Regions from separate parts of the Streptomyces sp. NPDC008313 genome, predicted to be linked through region 2. Evidence: riboswitches for the same ligand, from Rfam matches in the RefSeq annotation. Region 2 holds a riboswitch; the other holds the start of a gene.
What was found. Region 2 has a riboswitch for S-adenosylmethionine ahead of ACFY93_RS19740 (aminotransferase class V-fold PLP-dependent enzyme). Riboswitches for the same ligand answer to the same signal wherever they lie in the genome.
Positions count from the first base shown of each region.

Region 1 (5,068 bases), on a different contig from region 2:
CCTCGTGCGAGCGGGCGCGCAGGAAGTCCGCGTCCGCGCCCAGCCCGTACACCCCGGTCCGGGTCCCGCCGAGCCCGCCGACGAGCTGCTCGGCGCAGGCGGTGAACGCGTCCGCCCACCGGTGGGTGAGGAAGCCGAGCCGGTCCGCGCCGAGCATCCCGCGCAGCACCTGCTCGGCGATGTCGTCCGGCAGCATCCGGAAGTAGTCGGCCGGGGCCCACGGGGTGTGCGAGAAATGGCTGATCAGCAGGTCGGGGCGGAGTTCGCGGAGCATCCCGGGGACCAGGGTCAGGTGGTAGTCCTGCACCAGCACCGCCGCGCCCTCGGCCGCCTCCTCGGCCAGGGCCTCGGCGAAGGCGCGGTTGTACGTCTCGTACGCCGCCCACTGACGGCGGAACTCCGTGCCGAAGACGGGTTCCAGGGGCGTCTGGTACAGCATGTGGTGGACGAACCAGAGCACCGAGTTCGCGATGCCGTTGTACGCGTCCGCGTGCACCCCGGCGTCGATGTCCAGCATCCGTACGCCGTCCTCGCCGACCCCGCGCCCGACCGCCTCGCGGTCGCCGTCGCCCAGCGCCGCGCACACCCACAGCGCCCCCGCGTCCGGCCCGATCGCGGAGAGCCCCGAGACCAGCCCGCCGCCGCCGCGCCGGGCGTGCAGCGAACCGTCGTCGCGGACGTCGTACGAGACGGGGCCGCGGTTGGACGCGACCAGGATCTGATGGGCACCTCGCGCGGAGGCCACATGGGGGGAGTCGGTGGAATCGGGAGAAGCCGTCGAAGCCGTCGAATCCGTGGAAGCCATACGCCTCAACCTAGCCCGGCCCGGAAAACCTCAAACGTACGGACGTCCCGCCCCCGGCCGCGTGCACCGGGGTCCGGCCATCCGCACGCCGGCCGGGTCCGTCCGTGCACGGCTTCCGTCCGGCCCGGTCACGCCACCTCCCGCGAGCGGTACTCCTCGATGTCCGCGACCGGCGGCCGTTCCGTCGTGTCCACCGGGTGCACCCGTGGCTCGAAGCCGTGCTCGCCCCGCTCGAACTGGGTGAGCACGGGACGGACGAGGTGGGCGCGGGCCAGCCGGACCTGCGCCGTGCGGTAGATCGTGGTGGCCATCCGGCCCAGCGCCTGCCCGTCCTGGTGCCGGTGCAGGCGGACGCCGACGTCGACCTGGGCGAGCGCGTCCAGACCGACCGTGTGCAGGGCGTCGATGAGCAGGCCCAGCTCGACCCCGTACCCGACCGGGAACGGCAGCCGTTCCAGCAGTGACCGGCGGGCCGCGTACTCGCCGCCGAGCGGCTGGACGAAGCCCGCGAGCTGCGGCCAGTGCATGTTCAGCAGCGGCCGGGCCATCAGCTCCGTCACGCGGCCTCCCTGGCCCGCTGCGGTGCCGAGCGGCCGGTCGTACATCGCCTTGACGAGCTGGACGCCCGGATCGGTGAGCAGCGGCCCCACGATCCCGGAGACGAAGTCCGAGGAGAACTCCCGCAGGTCGGCGTCGACGAAACAGACGATGTCGCCGCTGGTCACGAAGAGGGACCGCCACAGCACCTCGCCCTTGCCGGGCACGGCGGGTATGCGCGGGAGTATCGCGTCCCGGTGCACGACCCGGGCGCCCGCGGCGGCGGCGACCTCGGAGGTCCGGTCGGTCGAGCCCGAGTCGATCACCACCACCTCGTCGACGAGCGGGACCCGTTCCACCAGGTCGCGGCGGATGACGGTGACGATGTCGCCGACCGTCGCCTCCTCGTTGAGTGCGGGCAGCACCACGCTGACCGTCGAGCCCGAGGCCCGTTTCGCGGCGACGAGCCCGCGCAGCGGACGGTCGGCGACGGCCCAGGAGCGGGTGCCCAGCCAGCGTTCGACGTCTTCCAGCACAGTCCGCGCTCCTCACTGCTCCGTTGGCTGCCAGGCGGCTCCCGCCGGCAGCTCCTGCCTCACGATTCGGCCACACCCGGGACCCGGATCCGGCCCTGTGTGATCCATCTCGCGGTTCGGACGACTCCCTCGACTGTCCTGGCCTTCGGTTACAGTCTTGAGCAACGCGGATGACCATCGCATCTCGGGGGTCGTACCGCGCAGACGAAAAACAAGATCAACAATCGAATACCGCTCATCCAGAGGGGCAGAGGGATACGGCCCGTTGAAGCCCCGGCAACCCTCCAGTCGGTACTTGTCACGCGGACGTGGCGAGGCTCCCGGCTAGGGAAGGTGCCAAATCCGTCTCACGGCGAAGTGCGCCGTGAGGAAGATGAGGAGAAAGGGCCTCGCCTCCATGGCTGCGCAGACTGTCGCGAACACCGACGCACCCACCACGAACTCCGCGAACCCCGCCGCGAGCGCCGACAGCGCCCCGGGCACCGCGAACTCCCCCGTCGACCTCGGCCCCGCCGCCGCCCTCTCCTGCCGTGAGTGCGGCCACCGCGTGCCGCTCGGCCCGGTCTTCGCCTGCGAGGAGTGTTTCGGCCCGCTGGAGATCGCCTACGACTTCTCGGCGTACGACACCGAGGAGCTGCGCCGGCGCATCGAGGCGGGCCCCGCGAACATCTGGCGGTACGCGCCGCTGCTGCCCGTCCCCGCGGACGTGGCCGGGAAGCCGAACATCAACCCCGGCTGGACCAAGCTCGTCCAGGCCGACAACCTCGCCCGTGAGCTGGGCGTCGAGCCCGGCAAGCTGTTCGTGAAGGACGACTCGGGCAACCCGACGCACTCCTTCAAGGACCGGGTCGTCGCCCAGGCCATCGAAGCCGCCCGCGCCTTCGGCTTCACCACCCTCTCCTGCTCCTCCACGGGCAACCTGGCCGGCGCGGTCGGTGCCGCCGCCGCCCGCGCCGGCTTCCGCTCCTGCGTGTTCATCCCGCACGACCTGGAGCAGGGCAAGGTCGTCATGGCCGCCGTCTACGGCGGCGAACTCGTCGGCATCGAGGGCAACTACGACGACGTGAACCGCTTCTGCTCCGAGCTGATCGGCGACCCGGCCGGCGAGGGCTGGGGCTTCGTCAACGTCAACCTGCGGCCGTACTACGCGGAGGGCTCCAAGACCCTCGCGTACGAGATCTGCGAGCAGCTCGGCTGGCGCCTTCCCGACCAGCTCGTCGTGCCGATCGCCTCGGGCTCCCAGCTCACGAAGATCGACAAGGGGCTCCAGGAGCTGATCAGGCTGGGACTGGTCGAGGACAGGCCGTACAAGATCTTCGGCGCCCAGGCGGAGGGCTGCTCCCCGGTGTCCGTGGCCTACAAGGCGGGCCACGACGTCGTACGGCCGCAGAAGCCGGACACCATCGCCAAGTCGCTGGCCATCGGCAACCCGGCCGACGGGCCGTACGTGCTCGACATCGCACGGCGGACCGGCGGCGCGGTGGAGGATGTGAACGACGAGCAGATCGTCGACGCGATCAAGCTGCTGGCGCGCACCGAGGGCATCTTCGCGGAGACCGCGGGCGGTGTGACGGTCGGCGTGACGAAGAAGCTGATCGAGTCCGGCCTGCTCGACCCGGCGCTGACGACGGTCGTCCTGAACACCGGGGACGGCCTCAAGACGCTGGACGCCGTGGCGGGCACCGGCCTGACCGCGACGATCCGCCCGAACCTGGATTCGTTCCGCGAGGCCGGACTCGTCTGACGGGCCGGACCCGCCCGACGGGCCGACGCGGCCGTCTCGCGTACCCGGCCGCCCGCCACCATCCGCCGTTACCCGACCGGAGGTCACACCGCATGAGCGTCAACGTCCGCATCCCCACCATTCTGCGCACCTACACGGGTGGCCGGGCCGAGGTGGCCGCCGAGGGCGCGAACCTCGGTGAGGTCATCGCCGACCTGGAGAAGAACCACACGGGCATCGCCGCGCGCGTCCTCGACGACCAGGGCAAGCTGCGCCGCTTCGTCAACGTGTACGTGAACGACGACGACGTCCGCTTCGAGCAGGGCCTGGAGACGGCCACGCCCGACGGCGCCGGCGTCTCGATCATCCCGGCGGTCGCCGGCGGCTGACGGGTGACCGGCCCTGCCGACAATTACCGTCGGTAAGATCGGTCACGGTGTGTTCATCGAATTGCCCCTGTCGTGGAGAAACGGCCGGGGCAATTCGCATGGTTGAGCGCGGTACAGTTGGGGAAGCTGCTCGGCCTTATCCGGCGGACGTATATCGGTTCTCGCCCGGCACCCGTCAAGAAGTAGCCAAAGTGCCCCACCCTTTCAAGCCTTTCGCGGCATATATGGGGCCCGACTTGCCCTGAAACTTCACCAATTCTCCCCACATTCCGGATCGGGTGCTCCCAGAATTCTCGTCCGATTGACCTGTTGCAGACGGCAGTTGGGCAGATACATTCAGCCGCGGTCGACGCGTTCCGGCGCACACCCCCAACCGTTGGGGGGTGAGGTCTGACCCGGGTCCGCGAAGTGCGGTCCTGTGCAAGGGCCAGTAATAGGGGAGTTAGGCATGGCTCAGGGCACCGTCAAGTGGTTCAACGCGGAGAAGGGGTACGGCTTCATCGCGGTCGACGGTGGTGCGGATGTTTTCGTCCACTACAGCGCGATTCAGATGGACGGCTACCGCACCCTTGAAGAGGGCCAGCGGGTCGAGTTCGAGATCTCGCAGGGCCAGAAGGGGCCGCAGGCGGACATGGTCCGGCTGGCGGCCGGCTGAAGCACGCGCCGACTGACTGTTCGACGTGTCGAGGGGCTCGTACCCACCGGGTACGGGCCCTTCGGTCTGCCCGGACGGCGCCTTCCGGGGCGTACGGGGCCGCACGCGCCCCCTCCCGTCCGCCCGTCCGCGCCCCCTCCGGCCCGCCCCGACCCGGCCCCGGGCACCCCGGCGGAGACGTCCGCCGCGCGGGCGCTTCTTGCACTCGACGGGGTCGAGTGCTAATCATTGGCGTTAGCACTCTGAAGGTGAGAGTGACAACGAGGACCGGGTCGGTGAGGCCCGCAGGCCAAGTGGGGCAAGGAACCACGAGGCCGGCAGGCCGTCCGTCGCGGGCGCGGGCGCGGTCCTGGAGATTCCACCCCAGTCCGGGAGGACCACTTCACATGGCCAAGATCATCGCGTTCGACGAGGAGGCACGGC
Region 1 is NZ_JBIBFR010000015.1:46,107-51,174, forward strand. It holds gene ACFY93_RS21170 (trehalose-6-phosphate synthase) at 1-745, opposite strand, end outside; gene ACFY93_RS21175 (glucosyl-3-phosphoglycerate synthase) at 934-1,878, opposite strand; SAM riboswitch class I at 2,111-2,258, shown strand; gene thrC (threonine synthase) at 2,276-3,622, shown strand; gene ACFY93_RS21185 (MoaD/ThiS family protein) at 3,715-3,990, shown strand; gene ACFY93_RS21190 (cold-shock protein) at 4,439-4,645, shown strand; gene groL (chaperonin GroEL) at 5,032-5,068, shown strand, end outside.
Region 1: linked by a shared signal. The riboswitch ahead of thrC (threonine synthase) and the one ahead of ACFY93_RS19740 (aminotransferase class V-fold PLP-dependent enzyme) in region 2 are both predicted to bind S-adenosylmethionine.

Region 2 (5,068 bases):
ACCGTCGAGGAGATCACCGGGCTGGTACGGGCGATGTACGAGCACGCCAACGTCATCGAGGTGCCCGGCGCCACGGTCGACATCGTCGGCACGGGCGGCGACGGGGCGAAGACCGTCAACATCTCCACGATGTCGGCGATCGTCGTGGCCGGTACGGGCGCCAAGGTCGTCAAGCACGGCAACCGGGCCGCCTCCAGCGCCTCCGGTGCCTCGGACGTCCTGGAGAAGCTCGGCGTCAACCTCCAGCTGACCCCGGCTCGGGTCGTCGAGGTCGCCGAGGAGGCCGGGATCACCTTCTGCTTCGCGGTGAAGTTCCACCCCGCGCTGCGTCATGTGGCCGCCGCGCGAGGGCAGTTGGGGATCCGGACCACCTTCAACTTCCTCGGCCCGCTGACCAACCCGGCCCGGGTGCGGGCGCAGGCGGTCGGTGTCGCCGATCTGCGGATGGCCCCGATCGTGGCCGGTGTCCTCGCCGAGCGCGGCAACTCCTCGCTGGTCTTCCGCGGCGACGATGGCCTGGACGAGCTGACCACGACGTCGACGTCGAGGGTGTGGACCGTGCGGGACGGCAAGGTGACCGAGGAGAGCTTCGATCCCCGGGACGTCGGCCTCGAGCTGGTGCCCGTCGAGGCGCTGAGGGGTGCCGACGCCTCGTACAACGCGGACGTCGCGCGGCGCCTGCTGGGCGGTGAGACGGGGCCCGTGCGCGACGCGGTGCTGCTGAACTCGGCGGCGGCCCTGGTGGCCCTGGAGGGCGGCTCGGGCCCGCTCGCGGACCGGATCGGCGCGGGCATGGAGGCGGCGGCGCGGGCGATCGACTCGGGGGCGGCCCGGCGGGTCCTGAACCGCTGGGTGGCCGCCAGCAACGCCTGAGGGCGAACCGTACGGTGCGACGCGGGGCGCGGTCCGGATTACGGACCGCGCCTTGCGCGTCCGCGGGCGTGTGGCAGGATATGTGACCAGGTCATGAGCGACAGTCATGAGGCCCCGGCCGACTGTCCGGCAACCCTCCGTCCGTGGCGGGGTGCCCCGGGTGAGGACCAGGCCGTGGGCAGCGAGGTCCGCGGCAAGCGCGGACCCCTCGCACTCTCCCGAGTGGCGACACCAGGGGTCCTGGTCGTTCGAGGGAGCCTCCTGTGAGCAAGCGAATGCGCTAGGCCCTGTCTACGCACTCCCCTGCGCCCTCCGGGCGACGAGGGGAGTGTGAAGACGGGGCCCGGGGCCCGTCGAGCCCCGCCTCCGCACCCGTCCTTCCCCCTGTGCCGGCGCCCCGGTCCGTCGTCCACGGCGCCTCCGCCTCGGCGTGCGCCCTCGTGGCCGCCGTCGCGCTGCCCGGCACAGCGGTTCCGCCTGCCTGCCTCACAGGAGTCCCGCCATGTCCGTCGCCACCGCCACCGCCACCGCAGCCGTCACCGCCACGGCCGTCTGCGAGCCCACCGCGTCCCGCGAGCCCGTCGCCGAGCCCACCGGCCGTGAGATTCCCGCCCCGCTGCCCGTCCTCGGCTGCGACGTCACCGTGCCGCTCGTCACCGGTGGCGAGGTCGCCTACGCCGCGCTCGACTACGCGGCCAGCGCGCCCGCGCTGCGCCGGGTCTGGGACGACGTCGCCGCGTACGCGCCCTGCTACGGCAGCGTGCACCGCGGCGCCGGGTACCTGTCCCAGCTGTCCACCGACCTGTTCGAGAACGCCCGCGGCACCGTCGCCGCGTTCCTGGACTGCCGCGACGGCGACGAGGTGTTCTTCACCCGGTCCACGACCGACTCGCTCAACCTGCTCGCCGCCGCGCTGCCCGCCGACTGCCACGTCTTCGTCTTCGAGACCGAGCACCACGCCTCCCTGCTGCCCTGGCGGAACGCCCGCGTCACGTATCTGAGCGCCCCCAGGACCCCCGCCGAGGCCGTCGAGATCCTGGAGCGGGCCCTCGCCGGCCGCGACCCCCACGGACCGGCCCTCGTCTGCGTCACCGGCGCCTCCAACGTCACCGGCGAGCTGTGGCCGGTGCGCGAGCTGGCGGGCGCGGCGCACGCGCACGGCGCGCGCATCGTCCTGGACGCCGCCCAGCTCGCCCCGCACCACCCCGTCTCGGTGCGCGACCTCGACGTCGACTGGGTCGCCTTCTCCGGCCACAAGCTGTACGCGCCCTTCGGCTCCGGCGTGCTCGCGGGCCGTGCCGACTGGCCGGCCGAGGCGGAGCCCTACCTGGCCGGCGGCGGCGCCAGCCGTTCGGTCTCCCGGCGGGCCGACGGGGGAGTGGACGTGGAGTGGCACACCGGCGCCGCCCGGCACGAGGCCGGTTCACCGAACGTGATCGGCGCCTACGCGATCGCGTCGGCCTGCAGGGCGCTCACCGAGGAGGGCTTCGACCGGCTCGTCGCCCGGGAGCGCCACCTGATCGACACGGTCCGGGCGGGCCTCGCCGAAGTGCCCGAGGTGCGCGTGCTGTCGCTGTTCGGCGACGACGCCCCGCGCGTCGGCGTCCTCTCCTTCGTGGTGGACGGCTGGAACAGCTCGCACTTCGCGGCCGCGCTCTCCGCCGAGTACGGCATCGGCGTCCGCGACGGTCTGTTCTGCGCCCACCCGCTGGTGCGCACCCTGCTCGGCGGCGACCCCGGCGCCCAGGGGGAGTGCGGCGCCCCCGAGGCGGCGCCCGGAGAGAAGTCCCTGAACGCCGTCCGCGTCAGCTTCGGCGCCGGCACCCCGGACGAGCACGTGGAGCGGTTCGTCGGGGCGGTGCGGGAGCTGGTCCGCGACGGCGCGAAGTGGACCTACCGCACGCGGGACGGCCGCTGCGTCCCGGCCGTGTGAGGACCGGTCCGCTCGCGCGATCGGCCCGGACAGGCCCCAGGGTCTTTCGTTTGGATCAGGCCGGATCAGGGAGCGGGGTCTGGTGCCGTGCATCGCAAGGCGGAGGAGGGCGACATGGCGGAGCCATGGCAAGCGACGACAACGCGGCGAGGTGCGGTGCCAGGCCCCGCGAGCCCGGCGTGATCCAAACGAGAGGCCCTAGTTGTCCAGGCCGATCGCGAACGCCGCTTCGAGGTCGTGCTGCGAGTACGTGCGGAAGGCGACGTGGGTGTCCGTGGCCTCGACGCCGGGGATCTTGCTGATGCCGGCGGGGATGACGTCCGCGAGGTCGTCGTGGGACCTCACCCGGACCATCGCGATGAGGTCGTAGGTCCCGGTGACGGAGAAGACCTCGCTGACGGAGTCCAGCGCGGCGATCGACTCGGCGATCTCGGGGATCCGGTCCACGCTGGTCTTGATGAGCACGATCGCGGTGATCACGGGTCTTCTCCCTCGGGGGCCGTCGCTGGGGCTTTCACTCTAGCCGCCCTCCTCCCGCTCCCCGCCGTGCGTACCCACGCGTAGAGGAAGCCCAGACAGAAGCCCGCCACGTGCGCCAGATAGGCCACCCCCGGCCCCTGGCCCGCGCGGCTCGCCGCCAGCCACTGCAGGGCCGCCCAGAAGGGCAGCACCACCCAGGCGGGAAGGCGCAGCGGCAGGAAGAACAGGAACGGGAAGAGACTGGTCACCCGGGCGCCGGGGAACAGATAGAGGAATGCGCCGAGCACCGCGGAGATCGCCCCCGACGCCCCCACCAGGGTCTGCTCGGACGTCGCGTGGGCGGCCGCGTAGGCGAGCAGGGCCAGGTAGCCGCAGCCCAGGTAGAACAGGGCGAACCGGAGCCGCCCCAGGCGCCGCTCCGTCATCGCCCCGAAGACGTGGAGGAAGAGCATGTTGCCCAGGAGGTGCAGCCAGCCGCCGTGGACGAACAGCGCGGTGGCCGGTGTCAGCGCCGCCCGCGGGGAACCTCGGAACAGCTCCGCGGGCACCACGCCCCAGCGGGCGAAGTGCGCCTCCTGCGCGGCGAGCAGCCGCTCCCCGGTGCCGTGAGCCGGGCTGAGCCCGGAGACCGGGCCGGTCACGAAGACCACACAGCACAGGATCATCACGCCGTACGTCACCGGGGCCGGGTGGCCCCGGACCGCCCTGACGGCCCTCGCGCCCCAGCCGCCGTCCCCGTCGCCGATCATGAACAGAGCATGGCGTACCGGGGTGAAGCGGACGGAGTGCCTCGCCGCGTGGACGCCGGAGCACGCGGTACCCGTCAGGCCGTAGGGTTACGAGCCACACGCACCAGGTGGACTGGCGCGTCACCAGGACCAGAAGGAGCGACTGCCACGATGACGGTTCCCCTGCCGACGGCCGAGACCCGGTGGCGCTGCACGCTCTGCGGCAACCTCACGCGGTTCGACGTGACGCGCTCGTCGAAGGTCGTCGAGTACATGCACCTCGATCTGGCCGGAGAGCCCACGGTGGAGGAGCGCGAGGTGGTGAGTGAGACCATCGAGTCGGTGCGCTGCCGCTGGTGCAACGCGCTCGATCAGGTCGAACTGGTGGACAGGCCGGGCGCCGGCTCCTGACGGAGCGGGCCCCGCACACAGGAGGTGGGGTGACGGATGGTGGAGACCACGGGCGGGGAGCCGGACGACGGCAGCGCCGAGATGCTCGACCGTCCGCTGCCCGACGGCGTCCGCAGGCGCGTCGTCCAGATCGTGTCGGACGGCTTCGGCGGTCTCACCGTGTCCGAACTGCCCGTACAGTTGCGGCAGTACGCCCGTTTCACCCCGACCCGGCGGGCCAAGTTCGCCGGCAACGCGATGGCGGCGGCGCTGGAGACGGACCCGCTGTTCCGCCAGCGCATCGGCGAGAGACTCAGGGAGGCGCAGCCGGAGCTGACCGGCGCCCTCGACTCCGGCTCGCCGCCCCCGGCCGCGGACCCGCTGGACGTGGCGGCCGCGGCCTACGTACTGCGCCCCACCGACTGGGTGAAGCTGGTGACCGCCGCGGGCGAGGAGGCCCAGCGGGCGGACGCCGAGCGCGCCGACGACGAGGCGCGGGCGGAGCTGGAACGGCTGCGCGCCGAGCTCGCGCAGGTCCGCGCGCTGAGCCGGGACGAGACGGAACGGCTGCGCGCCGAGGCGGAGGCGGCCCGCAAGGAGGCCGAGTCGCTGCACCGCAAGCTGCGCGGCGCCCTCAGTGACGTCAAGCGCGGTGAGGCGGCGC
Region 2 is NZ_JBIBFR010000013.1:247,026-252,093, reverse strand. It holds gene trpD (anthranilate phosphoribosyltransferase) at 1-873, shown strand, start outside; SAM riboswitch class IV at 963-1,079, shown strand; gene ACFY93_RS19740 (aminotransferase class V-fold PLP-dependent enzyme) at 1,376-2,806, shown strand; gene ACFY93_RS19735 (Lrp/AsnC ligand binding domain-containing protein) at 3,005-3,286, opposite strand; gene ACFY93_RS19730 (rhomboid family intramembrane serine protease) at 3,283-4,035, opposite strand; gene ACFY93_RS19725 (hypothetical protein) at 4,186-4,425, shown strand; gene ACFY93_RS19720 (NYN domain-containing protein) at 4,462-5,068, shown strand, end outside.